Paraburkholderia fungorum: one gene and its partners. The protein of the gene in region 1 binds, or shares a complex with, the protein of each later gene. Links are inferred from orthologs where the notes say so. Each region holds a gene or a part of one and is shown in the gene's direction. Other genes may lie near its edges.

Region 1 (7,971 bases):
TGCGACTCCCGACGAGACGTCGGTGTCCGACGCATCTGACGACAAGGACGCGGCCGTCATCTCGGCAGCAGCGCTGGCTGCCGCTGAACGCGAGGCGGCTGAGGGCGAGGCTGCGCAACGGGAAACAGCGGAGCGTGAGGCTGCGGAGCGCGAGGCGGAAGCCCGTCACGCGGCCTCGCAGGCGGCGGCCGAGCGCGCGGCAACAGAACAAGCCGCAGCAGAACAGGCCGCAGCCGAGCGTGCCACGGCAGAACGCGTGGCGGCAGAGCAAGCCGCAGCCGATCACGCACGCGCTCAGCAAGCAGAACACGAAGCAAAACAAGTAGCAGAGCACGAAGCCACAAATCACCCGTCACAAGCTGATGCGCTCTCGCAAGAGGCCAACCTGGCCGCGTCCAGCAATGTCTGGGAGGAGTCGCGTGCTACGACGCCCGCATCGGCCGAACCGGTTTCCGGGCTAAACCCGACTACCCCGCCGCCGGTCGACCTCGATTTCAGCCCGGAACCTCTACCTGAGCATCACCACGACCATATCGATGGGGCGACCACCGCAGCGAGCCTCGCTGCCGCGGCAGAACTCGGCGCCGAAGCTTTGCCGCTGACCGCACTCGAGCCAATCGATGAACCCATCCAGCAAGAGGAACTCGCTCGCCGCTTGCAATGGAATGACGAGCCGGCGCCGGGGGCGTCGGCGGAACAACAAGAACTATCGGCAGAGCCGCAAAACAATCAGAACGTACCACCACCTGTGATCGATTTTCCGCAACAACACGCCGAGCCGCATGCAATCGTGCCGCCCGGTCAGCCGTTCAATGACGCAAATCACGCCGACGCCGACGAAGCGAGCGATGTGCCGGTGCCTTCGGTTCCCACCATGTCGATACCGCCGGTGCCGACCGAATTCCCGGCCGATGCCATTGATGCCTTCAGCAGCCTCGACATGCCGCTGCCGCCGCGTATCGAATCGACGGCGGACGACATCCGCGCACCCGTCTCGCTGACGACCCAGCCGGTTGTGTCGCCGGAAACGACCGCCCAACAGGCATTCGCGCCGCGCGAGGACGACGCCCCCCATATCGCCGATGAAATCGCCGCCGGCACCGCAGGCCCGGCTGCTGTCGCGGGCCTCGGTGCAGCCGGTTTCGGCGCGCTGAAGCTCGACTTCGATCTGGAGTTGCCGCCGAGCCCGGCGCAGCCCTGGCCGGCGTTCACCCCGACCGATCTGATCCGTATCGCCCGCAACAAGCTCGATCTGGCCTCCGAGTACATCGAACTCGGCGACCTGTCCGGCGCGCGCACGCTTATCAACGAAGTGATCGAGGCGAACGATCCGGCCACCCGCACCGAGGCTCGCGCGTTGCTCTCGACTCTCGCCCCGTTGTCGTGAAGCGGGTTGCATTAGGCGTCCAGTACGACGGCGCGGCATTCGGCGGCTGGCAGATGCAGCCGCACGGCAATACCGTGCAGAACGTGCTCGAACACGCGTTGGCCGAGTTCGCGCGGACGCCCGTGCGCACGGTGGTGGCAGGTCGCACGGATGCGGGCGTGCATGGAATCGGCCAGGTCGTGCATTTCGACACCGAACTCGACCGCGCCGACAGTTCGTGGGTTCGCGGCACGAATGCGTTCCTGCCGAAAACGATCGCCGTGCAATGGGCCAAGCCCATGCCGGATGAATTTCACGCGCGCTTTTCGGCGTTCGAGCGAACCTATTACTACGTGCTCTACGTCAATCCCGTGCGCTCGCCGATGCTGGCGACGCGGGCCGGCTGGGTGCATACCCCGCTCGATGTCGACGCGATGCGTGCGGGCGCCGCGTATCTGATCGGCGAGCACGATTTTTCGTCGTTCCGTTCGTCGCAATGTCAGTCGAAAACGCCGATCAAACACCTGTATCAGATCGACGTCAGGCAGCAGGGCGATTTCATCCACTTCCGCTTCAGGGCGAATGCTTTTTTGCATCATATGGTGCGTAACCTGATGGGCTGCCTTGTCAGTATCGGACGAGGCAATTACCCGCCCGAATGGATGGCCGAGGTGCTCGCGGCTCGTAGCCGTGATTGCGCCGCGCCGACGTTTATGCCGGATGGGTTGTATCTGGCGCAGGTGGGCTATCCTGAGCAATTCGCCGTGCCCGCGCCGCAGACTGGCAGCGTGCCATGGAGCACTGTATGGACCGAGCAGGCGCAAACATGAAAGCAACCGAAAATCTGGTGAATTCCGCCGATGCCGCCGCGCCGCAGCAGCGCGCGCCGCATCGCACGCGAATCAAATTGTGCGGGCTGTCGAAGCCGGAAGATGTCGCACACGCGATCGATCTTGGCGCCGACGCGATCGGCCTCGTGTTCTATCCGCCGAGCCCGCGCTCGGTGAGTGTCGCGCAGGCGGTCGAACTGGTGCACGATGTGCCGCCGTTCGTGTCGGTGGTCGGCCTGTTCGTCAACGCGACGCCGGAGTGGATCAGCGAGGTGGTCAGCAATGTCGGGCTCACGTTGTTGCAGTTCCACGGCGACGAGACGCCGGAGCAGTGCGAAGCGCTCGCCAGCGTTGCGGGTTTGCCTTGGTTGCGTGCGTTGCGGGTTGCGGCGGATACTCAGCCGGCTGATTTGGTAAAATCAGCTTCCAACTATTCAGCAGCCAGCGGCCTCCTGTTCGACACCCATGTCGAAGGCTATGGCGGCGGCGGGAAGGTTTTCGATTGGTCACTTATTCCAGCAGAGCTCGCGCGTCGGGCCGTTTTGAGTGGTGGGTTGAACGCGCAAAACGTCAGTGATGCGATCCATCGCGTGCGCCCGTACGCGGTCGATGTCTCGAGCGGCATCGAAGTAGAGGGCGCCAAGGGCGTGAAAGATCACGCCCGGATGGCAGCGTTTGTACGCGCAGTGCGCGCGGCAGACGCCGAATGATTCAGGCGGCCGGTTTTCCTCCTGCGAAAACCTGGCGCCACACTGATAAGAGTGATCACCATGTATAACTTGCCTGACGAAAGAGGCCATTTCGGCCAATATGGCGGCGTGTTCGTCGCTGAAACGCTTGTGCACGCACTTACCGAGCTGCGTGAAGCGTACGAGAAATTCCAGAAAGATCCTGAGTTCGTCGCGGAATACGAGCGCGAGTTGAAGCATTTCGTCGGCCGTCCGTCGCCGATTTATCACGCGAAACGCTGGAGCGAAATGGTCGGCGGCGCGCAGATTTTTCTGAAGCGCGAAGACCTGAACCACACCGGCGCCCACAAGATCAACAACGTGATCGGCCAGGCATTGCTGGCGAAGCGCATGGGCAAGCCGCGCGTGATCGCGGAAACGGGCGCAGGTCAGCATGGCGTGGCGACAGCTACCATTGCCGCGCGTTTCGGTATGGAATGCGTGGTCTACATGGGCGCGGAAGACGTGCGCCGTCAGGCCGCTAACGTGTACCGGATGAAGCTGCTCGGCGCCACGGTCGTGCCGGTCGAATCGGGCTCGCGTACGCTGAAAGACGCGCTGAACGAAGCCATGCGCGACTGGGTGACGAACGTCGAAAGCACGTTCTACATTATCGGCACGGTGGCTGGTCCGCATCCTTATCCGATGATGGTGCGCGACTTCCAGCGCGTGATCGGTGACGAATGCAAGGTGCAGATGCCGGAAATGGTGGGTCGTCAGCCAGACGCCGTGATCGCGTGCGTTGGCGGCGGTTCGAACGCAATGGGTATTTTTTACCCGTACATTGACGACACTTCGGTGAAGTTGATCGGCGTCGAGCCAGCTGGTGACGGCATTGAAACCGGCCGTCACGCGGCGTCGCTTCTTGGCGGCACACCTGGCGTGTTGCACGGAAACCGTACCTATCTCCTTCAGGACGAAAACGGTCAGATCATGGAGACGCACTCGGTGTCCGCTGGTCTCGACTACCCGGGCGTGGGTCCCGAGCATGCGTGGCTAAAAGACAGCAAACGCGCTGAATACGTCAGCATCACCGACGAAGAAGCGCTTAAAGCGTTTCACGACTGCTGTCGCATCGAAGGCATTATTCCGGCGCTCGAGTCCAGTCACGCGCTGGCGTACGCCGCGAAGCTCGCGCCGACGCTGCCGAAGGACAAGGTCCTTCTGGTCAATTTGTCGGGCCGTGGCGACAAGGACATGCATACGGTCGCCGAGCGATCGGGCATTCAGTTCTGAGCGCCGCGACGATGCGTGACGAGTTCGACGAGCCGCAGCAGGCGATTGAAACGACGAGTCCGGCCACCGACGTAGCGGTGGCCGAGGCGCCCGCGCCTTTGCTGGCGCAGGTGCCTGCCGGCATTCAGCTGTTGAACCGCGATTTTCTGACCGATGTGGCGAACATTCCGGACGGGTCGATCGATCTGATCGTCTGCGACCCGCCTTACGGATTGGGCAAGGACTACGGCAACGACTCCGACATGCGCACCGGCGAGGATTTTCTCGCATGGACGCGTGCCTGGCTCGAGCTGGCGGTTCCGAAGCTCAAGCCGTCCGGCTCGCTCTACATTTTCTGCACCTGGCAGTATTCGCCGGAAATCTTCAGTTTCCTGAAGACCAAACTCGTGATGGTCAACGAGATCATCTGGGACCGGCGCGTGCCGAGCATGGGCGGAACGGTGCGCCGATTTACTTCGGTGCACGACAACATCGGCTTTTTCGCGGTATCGAAGGATTATTTCTTCGATCTCGATCCCGTCCGCATCCCGTACGATGCAGTCACGAAGAAGGCGCGTTCGCGTAAGTTGTTTGAGGGAAGCAAGTGGTTGGAGCTTGGCTATAATCCAAAGGACCTCTGGTCGATATCGCGGCTGCATCGGCAACACGCCGAGCGCGTCGCGCATCCGACCCAGAAGCCGCTGGAAATCGTCGAGCGAATGGTGTTGTCCAGTTGTCCGAAGGGCGGGCGCGTGCTCGACCCGTTCATGGGCAGCGGCACTACCGCCGTCGCTTGCGTCCGTCATCAGCGCGAATTCGTCGGCTATGAGATCAATGAAAGTTACTGCGCGATAGCGCGCGAGCGCGTCAGCGCCGCCGCTGCTCCTCCCGTGGCTCGCCGTGCCAAAGGCAAGGCGGCCCGGCAAGCCGAAGTCCAGTGAGCGAAGCGCTGCTCAAGTCAGCGCGCGCAAATCACGCGCAGTAGCCCAAATTCGAGAAAATTCCATGTCCCGTATCAAGAACACGTTTGCCGCGTTGTCCGCTGAAGGTAAGAAAGGCCTGATTCCGTTCATGACGGCCGGCGATCCGGACCCAGCTCGCACGGTCGAATTCATGCACGCGCTCGCCGCTGGCGGCGCGGATGTGATCGAGCTCGGTGTGCCGTTTTCCGACCCGATGGCCGATGGTCCGGTGATTCAGCAGTCGTCCGAACGCGCTTTGGCGCATGGCGTGTCATTGCGTCACGTACTCGCCGACGTCAAGCGATTCCGTGAAACAAACGACAAGACTCCGGTCGTGCTGATGGGTTATGCCAATCCTATCGAGCGGATGGGCGCCGAAGCCTTCGCGAAAGCCGCGCAGGATGCTGGCGTCGATGGCGTGCTGGTTGTCGATTACCCGCCGGAAGAGTGTGCTAACTTCGCTGATCAGATGCGATCTGCGGGGATCGATCCGATCTTCCTGCTTGCGCCGACTTCGACGGACGAGCGTATTGCCGAAGTTGGTAAAATCGCCAGCGGCTATGTCTACTATGTGTCGCTGAAAGGCGTGACCGGATCGGCAAATCTGGACGTTTCCAGCATCGCGAGTAAAATCCCGGCCATCAAGTCGCGCGTACCCCTGCCGGTGGGCGTCGGTTTTGGCATTCGTGACGCGCAAACGGCGCGTTCGGTGGCCGAAGTGTCCGATGCCGTCGTGATCGGCAGCCGTATCGTCCAATTGCTCGAACAGGCGGCTCCCGAAACCGCCGCCGAAACGCTCACGCGTTTCATCGCTGAAGTGCGCGAGGCGCTCGATAGCGTCGCGACTGCCCGATAACAGTTATTTTGTCGCTGTAGTGTGTGCGGCGGGTTTATCCCGCCGTTTGCACGACTGTTGACCCCAGAAGGATTCAATATGAGCTGGCTCGATAAGCTGCTGCCGCCAAAAATCAAACAAACCGACCCGAAGAACCGCAAGGGGATTCCGGAAGGCTTGTGGATCAAGTGTCCGTCATGCGAAGCCGTGCTGTATCGCAACGACGTCGAGGCGAACTTGCATGTTTGCCCGAAGTGCGACCATCACATGCGGATTGGTGCGCGCGAGCGGCTCGACGGCCTGCTCGATCCGGAAGGGCGCTACGAAATCGGCCAGGAAATCGTTCCGGTCGATGCGCTGAAGTTCAAGGACAGCCGTAAGTACCCGGATCGTCTGAAAGAAGCAATGGACGACACCGACGAAACCGACGCGATGGTCGTGATGGGCGGTGCGATCCACACGATTCCCGTGGTGGTGGCGTGCTTCGAGTTCTCGTTCATGGGCGGCTCGATGGGTTCGGTAGTCGGCGAGCGCTTTGCGCGCGGCGCACAGAACGCGCTCGAACAGAAAGTGCCGTTTATCTGCTTCACCGCTTCGGGCGGCGCGCGGATGCAGGAAAGCCTGCTCTCGCTGATGCAGATGGCGAAGACCACGGCCATGCTGACGAAGCTCGCCGAAGCCAAGCTCCCGTTCATCTCCGTGTTGACCGATCCGACGATGGGCGGTGTGTCCGCGAGTTTCGCGTTCCTCGGCGACGTGGTGATTGCCGAGCCGAAGGCGCTGATCGGCTTCGCCGGCCCGCGCGTGATCGAGCAGACTGTTCGCGAAAAGCTGCCGGAAGGCTTCCAGCGCGCCGAGTTCCTGCTGACGAAGGGTGCGGTCGATATGATCGTCGACCGTCGCAAGCTGCGGGAAGAGATTGCCCAATTGATGGCGTTGTTGAGCCATCAACCGGCCGACGCGGTCGCTTAAACATTCGATCGCACGGAAATTGACAGTGGTCCGCTGCTGAAGCGCGGCCCTCTCAGGCAGGAAAAGTAGTTAAAAATAGCGCGCCGCGTGAGTGATCAAGCGGCGCGCTGTCATTTCCGGGATAATCACGGTCTCGCAACGCGGCGGAGTTGTCCCAGTAGCTTGAGCGTGGCTTTGTGCGCATAAAGTCTGCGTCAGGCGTCGCTCCAGGGTCAAAGCCGGGCCGCCCCGCGCTCATCCGTACCACCGCCTAACCGATTTACTCGCGATTCACTCGATGACCACATTCCCCTCCCTCGACGCGTGGCTCACGCACCTTGAATCCGCGCATCCTGTCGGCATCGACATGGGTTTGGGACGCATTAGCCAGGTACGCGACGCGATGCAACTGTCGTTCGCGTGCCCGGTCATCACGGTCGGCGGGACGAACGGCAAGGGCTCGACGTGCGCGATCCTCGAATCCATTCTGCTGCGCGCCGGTTTCACCGTGGGTTGCCACACGTCGCCGCATCTGCTGACGTTTAACGAGCGCGCGAGGGTGAACGGCACCATGGCGAGCGACGCCGAACTGCTGCTGCACTTCGAAGCGGTCGAAACTGCGCGCCTCAGCCTCGCCGAGCCGGTTTCGCTGACTTACTTCGAATTCACAACCTTGGCGATCATGAGCCTGTTCGCATCGCGCGGACTGGACGCAGTGATTTTCGAGGTGGGCCTAGGCGGCCGGCTCGACGCGGTGAATATCCTCGATACGGATTGCGCGATCATCACGAGCATCGATATCGATCACACGGAATATCTCGGTGATACGCGCGAGAAAATCGCGTTCGAAAAAGCAGGCATTTTCCGTCCGGGCAAGCCGGCGATCTGCGCCGATCCGGTACCACCGCAATCGTTGATCGACCATGCGGAGAAAATTGGCGCCGAATTGTGGTTATTTGGCCGCGATTTCCGCTACGAAGGCCAGGCGGGCAGCGAGCGCCAGCAATGGAGTTACGTCGGTCCGACCATGCGTCGCTCGGCACTCGCCTACCCGGCATTGCGCGGCGCGAATCAGTTGATCAAT
Region 2 (4,569 bases), on another replicon or contig:
GGGCGAAGTCGTGCGCAAGACGCGCGCGTCGGCAGGTGCGGGCGGCGAAGGCTCCAGTTCGAGCGAAGTCGCGGTGCCGGTGCAGATTGCCGGCCTGACGCCCGAAGTCACGCGTCCCGACTACTGGGACAAAGCGTGCGCCGACCTCGTCAAGCGTGATCGCATCCTCAAGAAGCTGATTCCGAAATTCGGCCCCGTGCATTTGCTGAGCCGTGGCGATCCGTTCGTCACGCTCGCGCGCTCGGTGGTCGGGCAGCAGATTTCGGTCGCGTCCGCGCAGGCCGTGTGGGCGAAGGTCGAGGCCGCGTGCCCGAAACTCGTGCCCCAGCAGTTCATCAAGCTCGGTCAGGAAAAGCTCACCGCGTGCGGCCTGTCCAAACGCAAGGCCGAGTACGTGCTCGACCTTGCCGAGCATTTCGTGTCGGGGGCGTTGCACGTCGGTAAATGGACGTCGATGGAAGACGAGGCGGTGATCGCCGAACTCACGCAGATTCGCGGCATTGGCCGCTGGACCGCGGAGATGTTCCTGATCTTCAATCTGTCGCGCCCCGACGTTCTGCCGCTCGACGACCTCGGCCTGATCCGTGCGATCAGCGTCAACTATTTCAGCGGTGAGCCGGTAACGCGCAGCGAAGCGCGTGAGGTGGCCGCGAACTGGGAGCCGTGGCGTACTGTCGCGACCTGGTACATGTGGCGTAGTCTTGATCCGTTGCCGGTCGACTACTGAAAGAAAAAGAAAGCGATTCCATTGAAAAACTATCGATTTTCTCGATTCGATAGTTGAGAAATGGTTTTGACATCGGCGAGCGCGGTTAGAATACGCGCTGCCGGTAAGTCCAAGGATTCCAACCAATGAAGACCACCTTTCTGGATTTCGAACAGCCGATCGCTGAACTCGAAGCGAAGATCGAAGAATTGCGCTTCGTGCAGGACGATTCGGCCGTCGATATTTCGGAAGAGATCGAGCGGCTGTCCAAGAAGAGCCAACAGCTCACTAAAGACCTGTACGCGAACCTCTCCCCGTGGCAGGTTTCGCAAATCGCCCGTCATCCGCAACGCCCGTACACGTTCGACTACGTGAGCGAGCTGTTCACCGATTTCCACGAACTGCACGGCGACCGCAACTATGCGGACGACCTGTCGATCGTCGGCGGCCTCGCGCGTTTTAACGGCCAGGCTTGCATGGTGATCGGCCATCAGAAGGGCCGCGACACGAAGGAGCGCGCGCTGCGCAACTTCGGCATGCCGCGCCCGGAAGGCTATCGCAAGGCCGAGCGCCTCATGCGTCTCGCCGAGAAATTCAGCCTGCCGATCTTCACGTTCATCGATACGCCGGGTGCTTATCCTGGCATCGGTGCTGAAGAGCGCGGTCAGTCGGAAGCGATCGGTCGCAATCTGTACGTGATGGCCGAGCTGAAGACGCCGCTGATCGCGACGATCATCGGTGAAGGCGGCTCGGGCGGTGCGCTCGCCATCGCTGTCGGCGACAGCGTGCTGATGCTGCAATTCTCGACCTATTCGGTGATTTCGCCGGAAGGCTGCGCGTCGATTCTGTGGAAGAGCGCCGCGAAAGCGCCTGAAGCAGCGGAAGCGCTCGGGCTGACCGCGCATCGTCTGAAGGCGTTGGGTCTGATCGACAAGATCGTCAACGAGCCGCTTGGCGGCGCGCATCGCGATCCGAAGGGCATGGCCGCCATGCTGCGCCGTGCACTCGCCGATTCGCTGCGTCAGTTCCAGGGCATGAGCATCAACGACCTGCGTCAACGCCGCTTCGACCGGTTGATGTCGTACGGCAAGTTCAAGGAAACGACGCCGGGTGCGTAAGCCCGCGCGCGTTCTCTTTCGTCCATCGGCGCACCACGCGCTAGCGACGTGACCACTTCCGCAGAATCGCCAGCCGAGCGCCTCGTTATCGAGGCGCTCGGCTTGGCGCTGTCCGCTGTTCCTGCGCATGAGCGTATTGCCGTGGCGTTCAGCGGCGGCGTCGATTCGAGCGTGCTGCTCGATGCCGTGGTGCGAGTGGTGGACGCCTCGCGTTGTGTCGCGCTGCATGTGCATCATGGGCTGAGTCCTCACGCCGACGCGTGGCTCGCGCACTGCCGGTCTTTTGCGCAGGAGCGTGGGGTCGAGTTCGACGCCGTGCGCGTCGACGTGTCGCGCGCGGCGGGCGTGAGCGTCGAGGCGGCGGCGCGTGACGCGCGCTATCGCGCGTTGGACGCGATGAGTGCGGCGCGCGGCATTCGCACGCTGTGGCTCGCGCAACATGCGGACGACCAGGCGGAGACCGTGCTGCTGCAATTGCTTCGTGGCGCCGGGCTCGCTGGGCTCGCGGCGATGGCGCCCGAATATGTGCCGGCGGGTTCGGCGACGACGCGCGTCAGGCCGTTGCTTCAGGTGTTGCGTGCGCAACTCGAGCAGTACGCGAGCGCGCGCAACCTGAGCTGGATCGACGACGATTCGAACGCTGATACACGCTACGCGCGCAATGCGTTGCGCCATGAGGTGACGCCGGCCTTGGCGGTCCACTTTCCGGGTTTTCGCGACGCACTTGCGCGGACGGCGGCGCACGCGGCGTCGGCGCAGCGTTTGCTCGACGAACTGGCGCGTATCGATATGGCAGCCGTGTCGCGAGACGAAGGGCGAGCGTTGGCGCACGAGGCGCTGCTCGCACTCGACGACGATCGCGCGCTGAATCTGCTGCGTTACTGGATGCGAGGTGCTGGCCTGGTCGCGGCGTCGAGCGCGCGGCTGACCGATGCGTTGCGTCAGTTGCGCGAGGTGGGGGCTACCGGGGACGGGCATCGTCTGCGAATCAATCATGCGGGGCAGGCGCTTCGTAGTTATCGCGGCCTGGTGTATTGGGAAGCGGGAGCTAGTAGCGACCCCGCCGACGAAACCGCGCTCGCTTCGCGTGAAATCAGCGAGCTTGCGTGGCAGGGCGAACCAGTATGGCGCTTGCCGCAATGGCGCGGGACGTTCGTGTTTGCTGAGGTGGCTGCGATTGCGGGCAGCGAGGGTGATGCGGCTTCTGATGACACGCTTGACCTCGATACAGTATCCCTCAGCGTCCTGAAGCGCGCATTGCTAAGCGCGCGATCGCGTAGCGGCGGCGAACGGATGCGCACCTCCGCTTCCCCCGACGCACCGGCCCGTACGTTGAAGAACCTGTTCCAGGAGCGCGGCGTTCCCGCGTGGAAGCGCGACGTCCCGTTGCTTTTTATCGGCGATGAACTGCTGTTCGTGCCCTTGCTCGGCGTGAATCGCGCAACGGCGGCCGCATCGGCGAGTTCGAGCGAACCGCGCGTCAGGATCTCGTGGCGCGAGGATCTGCTGATCGCCTGACCGGCCGTTCGGCTATCCGGCCTGCGTCGCCGCAAAGACCGTAAAAAGGGCGCAAAGCCGCACGCAATAAGCCTTTCCAGCCGCGATTCCGCGCATTTCTTTGGTCCTTTCGGCTTGTCTTTTTGCGCCCGATCGGGTACGTTAACTTGTTTGCCCGACCCGATTTCTCCAATCGCTTTTGTCGCTGTCGCCGGTTTGCGAGCGTGATCCGTCGTTTCCCCGTTTAGCCATTAGCGATCATTTCCGGGCAAATCCGCGCGTGCTGCACGCGTGCTGCATTTACGCCGCCACACACTTTGCCGCCGTTCACAAGACGTTGCGCTCCTGTGCTTTTGTGCGGTCGTCACCAGCGCGCCAGCGCGGTTTCTCTTCCAGTTCAGAACGACAATGGCACTCATCGTACATAAATACGGCGGCACCTCGATGGGCTCGGTCGAGCGCATCAAGAACGTCGCCAAGCGCGTCGCGAAATGGCACAAGGCCGGCCACAAGATGGTCGTCGTGCCGTCGGCGATGTCCGGCGAAACCAACCGCCTGCTCGGTCTCGCGAAAGAAATCACTTCCCAGCCGAGCCCGCGCGAACTCGACATGATCGCTGCCACCGGCGAACAGGCGAGCTCGGGCCTGCTGGCCATCGCGCTGCAGGACGCAGGTGTCGACGCGGTCAGCTATGCCGGCTGGCAAGTGCCGATCAAGACGGACAGCGCGTTCACGAAAGCGCGCATCAGCGAAATCGACGGCGAGCGCGTGTTGCGCGACCTCGACGCGGGCAAGGTGGTGGTGATCACCGGCTTCCAGGGTGTCGATCCGGAAGGCCACATCACCACGCTCGGCCGTGGCGGTTCCGATACGTCGGCGGTTGCGGTCGCTGCCGCGCTGAAGGCCGATGAGTGCCTGATTTATACCGACGTCGACGGCGTGTACACGACCGACCCGCGCGTGGTCGAAGAGGCCCGTCGCCTCGATCGCGTGACGTTCGAAGAAATGCTGGAAATGGCCAGCCTGGGTTCGAAGGTGTTGCAGATCCGCTCGGTGGAATTTGCCGGCAAATATCAGGTCAAGACGCGCGTGCTGTCGAGCCTGACCGATCCGCTCATCCCGCTCGAGACTGAAATGAAGTCGGGCACCCTGATTACTTTTGAAGAAGACGAGACCATGGAAAAAGCAGTCATCTCGGGCATCGCGTTCCAGCGCGACGAAGCTCGTATCGCCGTGATGGGTGTGCCC
Region 3 (4,709 bases), on another replicon or contig:
CGAACCGTTCCGGCATCACTCGTATTTCTCCGACCAGGCTGAGGGCGTGATTTGCGGCCTCGGCTGGAAGGGATATATGTACGCGCTCGAATTCGCGCTCGACCGGCTCGCCGCCGGCTCGTCGCGCGGCTGAATCCAAACACGACTAATTTGAGCCGGCTCTCGCAAGCGCCGGCACTTTTTGCATTGAAAGGGGCTTCCTGATGGATCTTCGTAAACTGAAAACTCTGATCGACCTCGTCTCGGAGTCCGGTATTTCCGAACTCGAAGTGACCGAGGGCGAAGGCAAGGTGCGTATCGTCAAGAACGCGCCGCCGGTTTACGTCCAGCCGTCCGCCTCGTACGCGCCGCAATACGCGCAACCGGCCCCGCCGATGGGCGGCGAAGCGCCGGCTGCTGCGGCTCCGGCTACTCCGGCTGTCGCCGCGCCGCAAGGCCACGTGGTGACCTCGCCGATGGTCGGCACGTTCTACCGCGCGCCGTCGCCAGGCGCGGAGCCGTTCGTCCAGGTGGGCGACACGGTCAAGGAAGGCCAGACGATCTGCATCATCGAAGCGATGAAGCTGCTCAACGAAATCGAGTCGGACAAGTCCGGCGTGGTGAAGGAAATCCTCGTCGAAAACGGCCAGGCGGTCGAGTACGGCCAACCGTTGTTCGTGGTCGGCTAACGCGGCACGCTTTGCGCTTTTTGCGCCTGCCGCCCGCGTGCCCGCTGTCCGGGGTGCGCGACCGATCCTCAGAGGCAGCCGGTGTTGCATTCAACCCGGCGCCCATTGATGAGTCGAAAAACCGCTATGTTTGAAAAAATTCTCATTGCCAATCGTGGCGAGATCGCGCTTCGTATCCAGCGCGCCTGCCGCGAACTCGGCGTCAAGACGGTTGTCGTCTATTCAGAAGCCGATAAAGAAGCCAAGTACGTAAAGCTCGCCGACGAGGCGGTCTGTATCGGCCCGGCTCCGTCGAATCTGAGCTATCTGAACATGCCCGCGCTGATCAGCGCGGCTGAAGTGACCGACGCCGAAGCAATTCACCCCGGCTACGGCTTCCTGTCGGAGAACGCCGACTTCGCCGAGCGTGTCGAGCAGTCGGGCTTCACCTTCATCGGCCCGCGCCCGGAAACCATCCGCATGATGGGCGACAAGGTCACGGCCAAGCAGACCATGATCAAAACCGGCGTGCCTTGCGTGCCGGGTTCGGAAGGCGCGTTGCCGGAAGATCCGAAAGAGATCGTGAAGATTGCCCGCCAGGTCGGCTATCCGGTCATCATCAAGGCCGCCGGCGGCGGTGGTGGCCGCGGCATGCGCGTGGTCCACACGGAAGCGGCGCTGGTCAACGCGGTCAACATGACGCGCGAAGAAGCCGGCCGTGCGTTCGGCAACCCGCAGGTCTACATGGAGAAATTCCTGGAGAACCCGCGGCACATCGAAATCCAGATTCTGGCCGACTCGTTCAAGAACGCGATCTGGCTCGGCGAGCGCGATTGCTCGATGCAGCGCCGTCACCAGAAGGTGATCGAAGAAGCGCCGGCGCCGGGTATCGCGCGTCGCCTGATCGACCGTATCGGCGATCGTTGCGCGGATGCGTGCAAGAAGATGGGCTATCTTGGCGCGGGTACGTTCGAGTTCCTGTACGAAAACGGCGAGTTCTACTTCATTGAAATGAACACGCGCGTGCAGGTCGAGCATCCGGTGACCGAACTGATTACGGGCGTCGACATCGTTCAGGAACAGATCCGCATCGCGGCTGGCGAGAAGCTCGCCTTCCGTCAGCGCGATATCCAGTTCAAGGGTCATGCGATCGAATGCCGGATCAACGCTGAAGATCCGTTCAAGTTCATTCCGTCGCCGGGCCGTTTGACGTCGTGGCATATGCCGGGCGGCCCCGGCATTCGCGTCGACTCGCATGCCTACAATGGCTATTTCGTGCCGCCGAACTATGATTCGATGATCGGCAAGCTGATCGCTTACGGCGCCACGCGCGAACAGGCGATCAAGCGGATGCGCATCGCGTTGTCGGAAATGGTGGTGGAAGGCATTCAGACCAACATCCCGTTGCACCGCGAACTGATGCTGGACGCGAAGTTCGTCGAAGGCGGCACCAGCATTCACTACCTCGAAAACCGGTTGGCCGCGAAGCTGCAGGCCGCGCCGGAAGAAGCGTAAGTCATGAGCTACCGGGAACTGATCGCCGAGCTGGCACGCGAGCACGCGGAAGAATTCTCCGACGCGTTGCTCGAGTTGGGCGCGTTGTCCGTGTCGGTTGAAGATGCGGACGCCGACACGCCCGACGAACAGCCGTTGTTCGGCGAGCCCGGTCTCACGCCGGATCGCACGGCGTGGCAGCGTTCGCGCGTGATCGCCTTGGTCGCGCCGGAACAGGAGCCTGCCGTGCTGCTGACTGCCGCGGCCAACGAGATTGGTCTGGAGAACGCACCGACGTTCACCGTGCGCGTCGTCGAAGACCAGGATTGGGTGCGGCTCACGCAGTCGCAATTCGATCCGATTCCGATCGGCGAACGCATCTGGGTCGTGCCGTCCTGGCACGACGCGCCGGACCCCGAAGCACTCGTGCTGGAACTGGACCCGGGCCTCGCGTTCGGCACCGGCAGCCATCCGACTACGCGGCTGTGCATGGAATGGCTCGAGCAATCGGTCAAGCCGGAACAGTCGGTGCTCGATTACGGTTGCGGCTCCGGCATCCTCGCGATCCTCGCGAAGAAGTGCGGCGCGAATCCGGTGTACGGCATCGATATCGACCCGCAAGCGGTCGAATCGGCGCGTCACAACAGCGAGCGTAATCGCGCTGACGTCACGTATGGTTTGCCTGACGAATGCCCGGCCGGCGAGTTCGATATCGTGGTCGCCAATATCCTGTCGAATCCGCTCAAACTGATGGCGTCGATGCTGGTGTCGAAGGTCAAACCGGGTGGACGAATCGCACTGTCCGGCATCCTGGCGCGCCAGGCCGACGAAGTCGCGCAGGTCTACGCGCAGTGGATCGATATCGGCGTATGGCGCGAACACGAAGGTTGGATATGTCTAACGGGAACGCGCCGCGAAAGCCATTAGAATAAGGCGTATTGTCAAACCACCGGCCTTCTGGCTTACCGGCTCAATATGCTCCTGGCGACGCGTTGCCCCTTTTGTGAAACCGTCTTTCGCCTGCAACCGGCGCAGCTCGCGCTGCGCCGCGGTCTTGTACGCTGCGGGCATTGCCAGGAAGTGTTCGATGCGTCGAGCAGCCTGTTCGATGTAACCGAAGGCGGCGACTTCTCCACCGCCAAACCGGTCGCCGCAGCCGCGGCGATCGAAGCGCTTTCCGGCGTCCGTCCGAAAGGTCCTGACTTCAGCGCCGAAGCGTGGGACCCCTGGGCTCCCGCCACCGACGCCGCGATCGACAACCGTCTGCGGCACAACGCCGGCAACCTCCCGCTCTCGCCTGTTTCCACCGACGCGGGCGTTGCCGTCACCCCGCGCCATGCTACTGAGCCGGAACTGCCGGCCAGCGCTTTCACTACACCTCCGCCCGCCGACGAAGAACCGGTACTGGCAGATGCACCGCTCGACCCCTTCGCCTATCCGGCCGACGAAGAGCCGCCCGCAGAGCCGTCCATCGACGAAGCGCCGCGTGTCTGGCACCGGACCGAGCGTCCTTCAGAAACGCCACCGGATGAGCCTTTGCTGAACCCGTCCGCGACATTCCACGGCATTGCCGATAACGAACCGCATTTCGGTGCTGCGGCCGCAGCCACTGCGGCTGAAATGGGTGGAGCGACAGCCTTCGGCGCCGCAGCTGCCGGTCTGGGCCCGACCGATCCCGCCGCGCGTACGGCCGCGTCGGGCGGAAGCGGCGGCAGTGGCGCAGGATTTCCTCCGTCTCCGGTTGCAGCCGGCGGCGAGCCCTTCTCCGTCAACCCGGTGAACGACGGCGACGATCCGTTCCCCGTGGTGCGCGAAACCCGTCCCGCCAAACCCCGTCGGATGGGCTGGGCGATTGCCGGCTCGGTGCTGCTCGTTCTGCTGCTCCTCGCTCTGCTCGTGCAACTCGCGTGGTGGCAGCGCGAAACAGTGCTTGTGTATGTTCCGCGTTCGCAGGCGCTCTACGTGAAAGTCTGCTCGGAGCTAGGCTGCCAGATCACGCCGCCGCATAACATCGAAGGATTGCTGGTCGAGCCGTCCGATCTGCGGCAGATCGACGGCCCGCACAAGCTCGAACTGAAGATGCCGCTGCACAACCGTCTCAACATCGCGCTCGCGTATCCGGCCATCGAACTCACCCTTCTCGACGACCAGAACAACGTAGCGATCCGGCGCGTGCTGTGGCCGCAAGACTATGTGCCGCCCGGCACGCTGATCGCGGCGGGTCTGCCAGCGCATGCCACGCAAACCATGATCGTGCATCTCGACACGGGCGCCGCGGTCGCTTCCAATTTCCGCGTACAGATTTTTTATCCGTAACGCATCCTCGCGCGCCCGGCGACGACCGGGCGCGTTCACCGTCATTCCTGACGAATTTTCGGAGCACATCAACATGAGCCAAGTCACGCTGGGTGGTAACCCGATCGAAGTAGCCGGCACGTTCCCGTCGGTTGGCAGCAGCGCCCCTGCTTTCTCCCTGGTGGGTAAGGATCTGAAGCCGCTGTCGCTCGCCGATTTCGCCGGCAAGCGCAAAGTGCTGAACATCGTGCCGAGCCTCGACACGCCGACCTG

The links.
Region 2: the proteins of accD (region 1) and BLS41_RS10765 are in contact, whole or in part, in a solved structure (PDB 8UXZ), measured with the Escherichia coli proteins. The link is inferred for Paraburkholderia fungorum from one-to-one orthologs.
Region 3: the proteins of accD (region 1) and accC are in contact, whole or in part, in a solved structure (PDB 8UXZ), measured with the Escherichia coli proteins. The link is inferred for Paraburkholderia fungorum from one-to-one orthologs.

What each region holds. Positions count from the first base shown.
Region 1 is NZ_FNKP01000002.1:43,775-51,745, forward strand. The notes cover bases 5,073-7,971. They hold accD (acetyl-CoA carboxylase, carboxyltransferase subunit beta), read left to right. Parts: upstream 5,073-6,035; coding sequence 6,036-6,908; downstream 6,909-7,971. Other genes in these bases: BLS41_RS16440 (DNA-methyltransferase), read left to right, coding at 5,073-5,080; trpA (tryptophan synthase subunit alpha), read left to right, coding at 5,145-5,957; folC (bifunctional tetrahydrofolate synthase/dihydrofolate synthase), read left to right, coding at 7,186-7,971. In the rest of the region: BLS41_RS16420 (motility hub landmark protein FimV), read left to right, coding at 1-1,387; tRNA pseudouridine(38-40) synthase TruA, read left to right, coding at 1,384-2,196; BLS41_RS16430 (phosphoribosylanthranilate isomerase), read left to right, coding at 2,193-2,906; trpB (tryptophan synthase subunit beta), read left to right, coding at 2,967-4,160; more of BLS41_RS16440, read left to right, coding at 4,172-5,072.
Region 2 is NZ_FNKP01000001.1:2,454,283-2,458,851, reverse strand. What follows is about bases 1-2,838. They hold BLS41_RS10765 (acetyl-CoA carboxylase carboxyltransferase subunit alpha), read left to right. Parts: upstream 1-852; coding sequence 853-1,824; downstream 1,825-2,838. Other genes in these bases: tilS (tRNA lysidine(34) synthetase TilS), read left to right, coding at 1,873-2,838; BLS41_RS10770 (DNA-3-methyladenine glycosylase family protein), read left to right, coding at 1-727. Outside these bases: more of tilS, read left to right, coding at 2,839-3,342; BLS41_RS10755 (aspartate kinase), read left to right, coding at 3,730-4,569. UniProt on the Escherichia coli protein: Component of the acetyl coenzyme A carboxylase (ACC) complex. First, biotin carboxylase catalyzes the carboxylation of biotin on its carrier protein (BCCP) and then the CO(2) group is transferred by the carboxyltransferase to acetyl-CoA to form malonyl-CoA.
Region 3 is NZ_FNKP01000001.1:3,412,767-3,417,475, forward strand. Bases 1-2,978 are described here. They hold accC (acetyl-CoA carboxylase biotin carboxylase subunit), read left to right. Parts: upstream 1-794; coding sequence 795-2,162; downstream 2,163-2,978. Other genes in these bases: aroQ (type II 3-dehydroquinate dehydratase), read left to right, coding at 1-133; accB (acetyl-CoA carboxylase biotin carboxyl carrier protein), read left to right, coding at 204-668; prmA (50S ribosomal protein L11 methyltransferase), read left to right, coding at 2,166-2,978. Also shown: more of prmA, read left to right, coding at 2,979-3,068; BLS41_RS15150 (zinc-ribbon and DUF3426 domain-containing protein), read left to right, coding at 3,117-4,457; tpx (thiol peroxidase), read left to right, coding at 4,531-4,709. UniProt on the Escherichia coli protein: This protein is a component of the acetyl coenzyme A carboxylase complex; first, biotin carboxylase catalyzes the carboxylation of the carrier protein and then the transcarboxylase transfers the carboxyl group to form malonyl-CoA.